2 regions of the Streptomyces sp. NBC_00094 genome follow, and region 1 is predicted to be linked to the other one. Evidence: riboswitches for the same ligand, from Rfam matches in the RefSeq annotation. Region 1 holds a riboswitch; the other holds the start of a gene.

What was found. Region 1 has a riboswitch for cyclic di-AMP ahead of OG580_RS27215 (M23 family metallopeptidase). Riboswitches for the same ligand answer to the same signal wherever they lie in the genome.
Region 2: another riboswitch for cyclic di-AMP. It lies ahead of OG580_RS04525 (C40 family peptidase); the one in region 1 lies ahead of OG580_RS27215 (M23 family metallopeptidase).

Annotation. Positions count from the first base shown of each region.
Region 1 covers NZ_JAPEMB010000001.1:6,115,091-6,119,667, forward strand. The annotation lists gene OG580_RS27205 (pitrilysin family protein) at 1-74, shown strand, start outside; gene OG580_RS27210 (pitrilysin family protein) at 101-1,468, shown strand; cyclic di-AMP (ydaO/yuaA leader) riboswitch at 1,679-1,842, shown strand; gene OG580_RS27215 (M23 family metallopeptidase) at 1,855-2,637, shown strand; gene OG580_RS27220 (GntR family transcriptional regulator) at 2,822-3,505, shown strand; gene OG580_RS27225 (HPr family phosphocarrier protein) at 3,673-3,954, opposite strand; gene OG580_RS27230 (bifunctional GNAT family N-acetyltransferase/acetate--CoA ligase family protein) at 4,129-4,577, shown strand, end outside.
Region 2 covers NZ_JAPEMB010000001.1:1,084,031-1,088,607, forward strand. The annotation lists gene OG580_RS04500 (urease subunit alpha) at 1-337, opposite strand, end outside; gene OG580_RS04505 (urease subunit beta) at 330-704, opposite strand; gene OG580_RS04510 (urease subunit gamma) at 718-1,020, opposite strand; gene OG580_RS04515 (hypothetical protein) at 1,072-1,392, opposite strand; partial or broken gene OG580_RS04520 (hypothetical protein) at 1,428-1,643, shown strand; cyclic di-AMP (ydaO/yuaA leader) riboswitch at 1,958-2,164, shown strand; gene OG580_RS04525 (C40 family peptidase) at 2,168-2,644, shown strand; gene OG580_RS04530 (ATP-binding protein) at 2,752-3,210, opposite strand; gene OG580_RS04535 (8-amino-7-oxononanoate synthase) at 3,382-4,563, opposite strand.

The DNA.
Region 1 (4,577 bases):
GCGCGGTGCTCGTCTACGAGCCGGTCAGCACCGAACAGAGCGACAGCGACGAGGAAGAGGGAGCGGACCAGTGACCGACGCTGCCGTGTCTTTGACCAGCATGGACTTCCACCCGCAGCCGCGGCCGGGTGTCGCCAGGCCGTGGGCCTTCCCCGCCCCGGACCGGGGGGCGCTGACCAACGGGCTGACGGTCCTGACCAGTCACCGTCCCGGCCAGCAGGTCGTCGCCGTGGAGATCTTCCTGCCGGCTCCGCTGGACGCCGAGCCGGCAGGTCTCGACGGTGTCGCCACGATCATGGCCCGCGCGCTCTTCGAGGGCACGGACCAGCGCACCGCCGAGGAGTTCGCGGCCGACCTGGAGCGCTGCGGCGCCACGCTCGACGCGCACGCGGACCACCCGGGCGTACGGGTCTCCCTGGAGGTCCCGGTCTCCCGGCTGCCCAAGGCGCTCGGGCTGGTCTCCGAGGCCCTGATCGCCCCGGCGTTCCTGGAGAGCGAGGTGGAGCGCCTGGTGCGCAACCGCCTCGACGAGATCCCGCACGAGTCGGCCAACCCGGCCCGCCGCGCTGCCAAGCAGCTCTCCAAGGAGCTCTTCCCGGCCGAGTCCCGGATGTCCCGGCCGCGCCAGGGCACGGAGGAGACGGTCGTCGCGATCGACGCCGCCGCGGTCCGCGCCTTCTACGAGGCGTACGTCCGCCCCGGCACGGCCACCGCCGTGGTCGTCGGCGATCTGACGGGCGTGGACCTGGACAAGGTCCTGGCCGAGACCCTGGGCGCCTGGACCGGCGAGCCGGCCGAGCCGCTCCCGATGCCGCCGATCACCGCCGACGACACCGGACGGGTCGTCATCGTGGACCGGCCCGGCGCCGTCCAGACGCAGTTGCTCATCGGCCGGATCGGTGCGGACCGGCACGACAGGGTCTGGGCCGCCCAGATCCTGGGCACGTACTGCCTCGGTGGCACGCTCACCTCGCGTCTCGACCGGGTCCTGCGCGAGGAGAAGGGCTACACGTACGGCGTGCGGGCCTTCGGGCAGGTGCTCCGCTCCGACGCCGAGGGGAACGGCGCGTCGATGCTCGCCATCAGCGGCTCGATCGACACGCCCAACACCGGCCCGGCACTTGACGACCTGTGGAAGGTGCTGCGGACCCTCGCCGCGGAGGGCCTCACGGACGCCGAGCGCGAGACGGCCGTGCAGAACCTGGTGGGTGTGGCTCCGCTCAAGTACGAGACGGCCGCCTCGGTCGCCGGGACGCTCGCCGACCAGGTGGAGCAGCATCTCCCGGACGACTACCAGGCCCGGTTGTACGCGCTCCTCGCCGAGACCGGCACCGTGGAGGCGACCGCGGCCGTGGTCAACGCCTTCCCGGTGGACCGGCTCGTCACCGTGCTCGTGGGCGACGCGGCGCAGATCGCGGAGCCGGTGCGCGCGCTCGGCATCGGTGAAGTCACCGTCGTGGCAGGCTGATCGGCTGATCGCACCTGCCGGACCCGGCAACGGAGGCCCCGACGTCATGATTTCGTCGGGGCCTTCCGCTATGTCCGAGTTGTGCATATGAGTGGTCGTCTGCCCTGTGGTATGTCTTACAAACGGGCGTGTCTGTTTGGTGATTGAAAGACGATCCGCATAGCGTCGGTGCGGCTGTCCGGCAGTTGCACGTGCCGCATCCGCGGCAACGGACAGTCATCGCCGAGTCCCCGTCAGGCGCGAGCCTGGGGAGCCGGGGACCCACACAGTCCCTGGGGTGAATCGGGCGCCTTCGTCTCGTACGGAGGGGCTCGTAGGAGACCTTCCTGCTCCGAACCCGTCAGCTAACCCGGTAGGCGAGAAGGAAGGAAAGGATCAGCCACTACATGGCGTTCACCCGTGCCACCGGGAAGCATCGTGGTCCGAGCCGGATGGCGCGCCGCAGCGTGGGCATCGCCGGTGTCGCGACGCTCGCCACCACCGGCGTCATCGGAACCTTCGCTTCCCCGGCGCTCGCCGCCGACACGGACAACCGCTCCGTCGAGGACACCGGCCTCACGCAGGTGATCACCGAGGACTCCCTCTCGGACCGGATCGACGCCCAGGCCGCCGCCCAGGAGCAGGAGGCCTTCGAGGCCGTCGCCAAGGCGAAGGTCCAGGCCGAGGCCCGTGCGGAGGCGAAGCGCAAGGCCGAGGCCCGCGCCAAGGAGGTCCGCGAGGAGAGGGAGCGCGCAGCCCGCGAGGCCGAGCGCCGCCGCCTCAACTCCTTCCAGCTCCCCGTGGCCGGTTCGTACGTGACCACCGGCTACAAGACCGGTGGCTCGCTCTGGTCCTCCGGCAGCCACTCCGGCATCGACTTCCACGCGTCCTACGGCAGCCGGGTCGTCTCCGTCGGCTCCGGCACCGTCGTCGAGGCCGGCTGGGGCGGCGCGTACGGCAACAACATCGTGATCCGGATGAACGACGGCACGTACACCCAGTACGGGCACCTCTCGTCCATCGGGGTCTACGTCGGCCAGACCGTCGAGCCCGGCCAGCAGATAGGCGTCTCGGGATCGAGCGGCAACTCGACCGGCCCGCACCTCCACTTCGAGGCCCGGACCGGCTCCGAGTACGGCTCGGACCTGAACCCGATCTCCTACCTCCGCTCCCGGGGCGTCAGTCTCTGACGTCACCCGCACCGCGTCGCAAAAGCCCCGGCTCGTACTGAGCCGGGGCTTTTCGTTGACCGAAACATATCCCTGGATTCCACGGGGGCATCGGAAATTCCGGCCTACTGCAATAGAGTCGCGGAACAGACGCAGAACAGGCGTCGCTCGAATTGTCTCGCGCGGATCAAGGCGGAGGTCGGACATGCGCGTTCCCGCGCAATCGGTATGCACGGCGATCCGGGACGACATCGTCTCCGGTGTCTTCGAGCGGGGAGGGCGGCTGACCGAGGAGCAGCTCGCCCGCCGCTACGGGGTCTCCCGTGTCCCGGTCCGCGAGGCCCTGCGCACCCTGGAGTCCGAGGGCTTCGTCGTCACCCGTCGCCACGCCGGCGCCCATGTCGCCGAGCCCACCGAGCAGGAGGCGGCCGATCTGCTCGACATGCGGGCGCTGCTCGAACCCCTGGGGGCCGCCCGTGCCGCGCAGCGGCGCACCGAGGCGCACCTGAAGGTGTTGCGCGGCCTGGTCAGGCTGGGTCAGGAGCGGGCCAGGCGGGGCCAGGGCGAGGACCTGCGCTCGCTCGGCGGCTGGTTCCACGAGACGCTCGCGCAGGCTTCGGGCAGCCCGGCCCTGACGGCGCTGCTCACCCAGCTACGGCACAAGATCGCCTGGATGTACGCGGTCGATCAGCCCGTCCAGCCCGTGGAGGCCTGGTCGGAGCACGGCGCCATCGTGGACGCCGTCGCGCGCGGTGACGCCGAGCGGGCCAGAGCGCTGACGGCCCTGCATGCCGAGCGCTCGTTGGCGCTGCATCGGCTCAAAAGGCCCGAGCGCGGCCGTGTGAGGGTTTCGCAACATGTCGTCAACACGGCGAGCGGTCGGAATTAACGTGCGCACCGTATACAAAGAATAGGAATTCTTTGGGGCTGTTTCGTGCTGCCCGAAAAGGAGCCCGAAAGCACTGGTTCCGGAAAAGCAAAAACCGTGGCCGCCGAAATGTCGGCAGCCACGGTTTTCGTCGTACGGTACGTCGTGACCGGGTCGGCGCGACCGGGTCAGACGGTCTCGGGGAGCTCGTCGAGACCCTCGGCGACCAGCTTCGCGAGACGGTCCAGCGCGATCTCGGCGCCGTCGGCCTCCGAAGCGAGGACGATCTCCTCGCCGCCCTGCGCGCCCAGGCCGAGCACCGCGAGCATCGACGCGGCGTTCACGGGGGTGCCGTCGGACTTGGCGATCGTCACCGGAACGCCGGAAGCCGTGGCGGCACGGACGAAGATGGACGCGGGGCGGGCGTGGAGGCCCTCGGCCCAGCCGACGTTGACGCGGCGCTCAGCCATGGTGTTGCCCTTCAAGTCTTAAGGGGTTGTCTAGACCAGTCTCTCACGGGACGCGCGGTGCTCGTGCCGACCTTCGGCCCGGACCGGACCGCCTTTCGGTCCTCCCCACCTTGCCCGGAGCCCACTCGCCGCGCGACCGGTGCCGGTGTCGTACACCGGCCGTAGTCTGGCCCCATGGAGAGCGCGTCGGAGCAGTCGGAAGCGGCGGATCGACCGGCATCAGTGGATCAACCGGCACCACCTGCGTCACCGGAGCATGCCTACCCCGACCACTGGGAGGCCGACGTCGTGCTCCGGGACGGCGGCACCGCGCGCATCAGGCCCATCACCACCGACGACGCCGACCGGCTGGTCAGCTTCTACGAGCAGGTCTCGGACGAGTCGAAGTACTACCGCTTCTTCGCGCCCTACCCACGCCTCTCCGCCAAGGACGTCCACCGCTTCACCCACCACGACTTCGTCGACCGGGTGGGCCTCGCCGCGACCATCGGCGGGGAGTTCATCGCCACCGTCCGCTACGACCGCATCGACGACCGGGGCATGCCCGCCTCGTTCCCGGCCGACGAGGCCGAGGTCGCCTTCCTCGTCCAGGACGCGCACCAGGGGCGCGGAGTCGCCTCCGC
Region 2 (4,577 bases), 5.0 Mb from region 1:
CGCCGTCCATGGTGTCGGGGTTGCCGGCCTTGCCGATGCCGGTGATCCGGCCGTCACGGATGCCGATGTCGGCCTTGACGACGCCCCAGTGGTCGAGGATCACGGCTCCGGTGATCACGGTGTCGGGGGCGCCCTCGGCGCGGGTGGTGCGGGCCTGCCCCATGGACTCGCGGACGACCTTGCCGCCGCCGAACACGGCCTCCTCGCCGGCTCGGCCGGGCCCGCCGCAGCGGTCCTCCTCGATCTCGACGAGGAGGTCGGTGTCGGCGAGCCGGATGCGGTCGCCGGTGGTGGGGCCGAACAGATCGGCGTAGACGGCGCGGTGCAGGTCAGGCACGAGGGCCTCCGTTCGGGCCGGTGACCCCGGCTTCGGCATCGGCATCGGCATCGGCTGTCTCGTCCAGCGGGCCGGCGGTCTCGCCGCGCAGCCCCGGGACGATCCGGCGGCCGGCGATCGGGACGAGTTCGACCTCGACGGGGATGCCGGGTTCGAAGCGGACGGCGGTTCCGGCGGCGATGTGGAGGCGGTGCCCGCGCGCGGCGGCGCGGTCGAACTCCAGGCCGGGGTTGACCTCGGCGAAGTGGTAGTGGGAGCCGACCTGCACGGGGCGGTCGGCGGCGTTGAGAACGGTCACGCGGGTGACGGGGCGCCCCTCGTTGAGGGTCACGGGGTCCTCCGCGTACAGGATCTCTCCGGGGATCATCGGCGCGCCCCGCTCAGACGATCGGGTCGTGGACGGTGACGAGCTTGGTGCCGTCCGGGAAGGTGGCCTCGACCTGGACGTCGTGGATCATCTCGGGGATGCCGTCCATGACCTCGTCACGGGTGAGCACCTTGCGCCCGGAGGCCATCAGCTCCGCGACGGTGCGGCCGTCCCTGGCGCCTTCCAGGATGTGGGAGGTGAGCAGGGCGACGGCCTCGGGGTGGTTGAGCCGCACACCCCGCGCCCGGCGCTTCTCGGCCACGTCGGCCGCGACATGAATGAGCAGGCGTTCCTGTTCGTGCGGGCTCAGTTGCACTCTTCCACCTCACAGTCGTCGACCGGGACGGCACCCGGACAGCTGCGGACCCTACCCAGCGTCAACGCCGTGTTGAGCTGCGGAGAAGCGGTACGCGGCCGGACATTGCACGTTAGGGCGGAAGTTTTTCCGGCTCGTTAACTCCGGCTTTGCGTTTCCATGATCATCCGATCGCCGGGAGCTGCCGGGCACTCGCCAGGAGGCGCCGGGGTCGCGGTGATGGGCGGCGATGCCGAAGCGGCGTTGTCGGCCCGCGGCGAAGTCGATCGGGCGCAGCGCGGAGACCGGGCCGACCGCCCGCTCACCGCCGTATACGACGCGGTCGACCAGGTCGGCGAGCCACGGCACGATGCGGACGCTCTCCTGCGACATGGAGACCACCCGCCTCGGCCAGGCCGCCTCGATCGAAGATCAGTCCATCCAGAGATACGCATACCTATGGGGCGTTGCGTGCGGCTCAGGCGCTGGTGGGACGGGTCGAGGCGCCCCGCGAGGCCCTGACGCTCATGCATATACGGGGCGAGAACGAGGTGCGCGCGGGCACATTGGCGTGCGCCTCAAGGGTGTTGGACGGGGAGCACCGGACGGACCGGTTCACCGCCCCCCGGAGTCGGGCGAGTTGACATTCACGCGTGTCGTGTCGAGGGCCGGTCGGCCGACACGCGTCGCAGAATCCCTCCCCCGTTCGGCGTAGTCGACGAGTCGACACAGGAAGCGGGCGAGTTGCGCAACAGGTGTACGCATTTGGCGGAATCGAACGTTCCATCGCTGGTACGCGGCTCGTAGGCCAAACCTCCAAAGATCACAAAGGCTTCTTGTCCACCCGAATGGATCAGTCGTGAGGAGCCTCACATATCGCCGTTTCAGCTCGGTTTTCACCCATGTCGTGGGTCAAGATCCGTGACGACGACAAGCCCCCGCCGCCGCGGCGGGGCGGTCCGGGCGGACGCCGAGTCCTGCCGCTGTCCCGGACGTCTGGTCGACAGGAGTGGATCGGCAGGAGTGGAGGACCCAATCAGTACGGGACGTTCGCGCTGTTTTCGCAGCGGGGCCGTTCCTTGGGGTGAAGCCGCAGCCGCGGCCGGGCATCTTCGCCTGCCCGAACCCGACAGGTCATCCTTCTCAGGCGGCTGACGAAGGGTTGCGCATGACCGCGCAGATGCATGTCCCGTCCCTGCTGTCCCGGGCCGGAGCCGTCTCGGCTCTCACCCTCGCCGCCGTCGGCGGCACGTTGTTCGCACCAGGTGCGGCACCGGAGGCCCAGGCGGCGACGGCCTACGCGAACAAGGCATTGAACGTCGCCGCCGCCAAGAAGGGATCGCCTTACCGGTACGGAGCCACCGGACCGACACGGTTCGACTGCTCCGGCCTGACGCTCTACGCGTACAAGAAGGCGGGCAAGTCGCTGCCCCGCACAGCGCAGCAGCAGTACAACAAGACCCGGCACATCTCCGCCTCCAGCCGGCAGAAGGGGGACCTGGTCTTCTTCCACTCGGGCGGACGTGTCTACCACGTCGGCATCTACGCCGGCAGCGGCAAGATCTGGCACTCGCCCAAGACGGGCTCGTGGGTGAAGCTCGACAGAATCTGGTCGTCGAAGGTCTACTACGGCCGCGTCCGGTGACGGACCCCGGGCGCTGACCCCTGGTGAGTGAAGGGTGCGGTGGCGCCGCCGCACCTCTCACGGCCGGGACAGGCCCCCAAGCGCATCACAGCCCTCCGCGACACGCTTCAGAGGAGCTGCACGCCGGCCGAGCCGGCCCGGACGACGGCGGCCGTCCACGGGATCGTGATCCAGACCGTCTTGCCGCCCTCCTCGGTCGGGGTGACCGAGAGACGGCCGCCGGCCTCCGCCGCCAGGACCCGGATGATGACCATGCCGCGGCCGTTGTCCTGCTGGACCGCCGCCGGGAGACGGCGGGGCCAGCGGGGATGGCTGTCGGTCACACCGATGTGCAGCCGTTCCTCCCGCTCCAGCCGGAGGTCGACCGTGAAGGTCGGCGACTGCCCGAAGGTGTGCTGGACGGCGTTGGTGGCCAGCTCCGAGACGATCAGCCGAATGGAGTCCGCGGTCTCCGCGGCTCCGTCGAGCCCCCAATCGCCCAGGACGTCCGCGACGTACCTCCGTGCCGTGGGAACCGAGGCGGGATCGCTCGGCAGAGTGACGGATGCTTCCAGATGGTCTGCCATGGCGACGCTGTCCCTTTCCCACCGGGGACGCCGCCCCGGTTTGCGCTTCGCGTCAGAGTGCCACCGATCGTGCCGCCCCGGGTGGCGTTCCACCACGATATGTGCGCATCTATCGCCCGAAGCGGTGAACTCTGCTGCCCGGAAACGCTCTTGGGCACCCTGGCCGACGGGTCAGACGGCGTCGGGCGCCGTCCGCAGGATCGTCTCCACCGCCCGCGCGACCTCGGCGTCCGTCAGGTCGGCGCGGGCCGTGAGACGCAGCCGCGAGATGCCGTCCGGGACGGACGGCGGCCTGAAGCAGCCGACCGCCAGGCCCTGTTCGCGGCAGTCGGCGGCCCAGCGCAGCGCCGCCTCCGGCGAGGGGGCGCGCACCGACACGACGGCCGCGTCCGGCCGGGCGGCCGTCAGTCCGGCCGCCGTGAGCAGCTCGTACAGGGTGGTGGCGACCGTGCGCGCCCGCCCGGCGAGCTCCGGTTCGGCGGCGATCAGCCGCAGGCTCGCGAGCGCGCCGCCCGCGGCGGCCGGTGCGAGACCGGTGTCGAAGATGAAGGTGCGCGCCGCGTTCACCAGGTGCTCGACGACTCGGGCGGGGCCGAGGACGGCGCCGCCCTGGCTGCCCAGGGACTTGGAGAGGGTGAGGGTCGCGACGACGTCCTCGTCGCCCGCGAGACCGGCCTCGTGCAGGGCGCCCCGGCCGCCGTCGCCGAGGACGCCGAAGCCGTGGGCGTCGTCGACGACGAGACCCGCGCCGTGGGCGCGGCAGGCCTCGGCGAGCTCCGGCAGCGGCGCCTTGTCCCCGTCGACGGAGAAGACGGAGTCGCTGACGACGAGGGCCCGCCGCTCCGGACGCGCCTCAAGGGTCTTGCGTACGGACTCGGGGTCGGTGTGCGGGACCACGGCCGTCTCGGCGCGCGCGAGCCGACAGCCGTCCACGATGGACGCGTGGTTGGAGGCGTCCGAGACGATCAGCGAGTCCCGGCCGCCGAGCGCGGTGAGCACGGCGAGGTTGGCGGTGTAGCCGGAGGAGAAGACGAGGGCCGCCTCGAATCCGCAGAACTCGGCGAGTTCGCGTTCGAGCCGGGTGTGCAGCCGGGTCGTCCCGGTGACGAGCCGCGAGCCGGTGGAGCCGGCGCCCCAGCGCCGGGCCGCCTCGGCCGCCGCCTCGGTGACCGCCGGGCGCCGGGTCAGGCCGAGGTAGTCGTTGCTCGCCAGGTCGAGGAGGTCCGATTCGGCGGCCCTGGGCCGCAGCGTACGGACGAGGCCGGCAGCCGCCCGGCGGCGCGCCTCGGCGTCGGTCCAGTCGAACGCGGTCCGGCGCGGGCCCTCGGCCCGGGCGTCGTCGGCCTGTGGCATGCGGCGATCCTTTT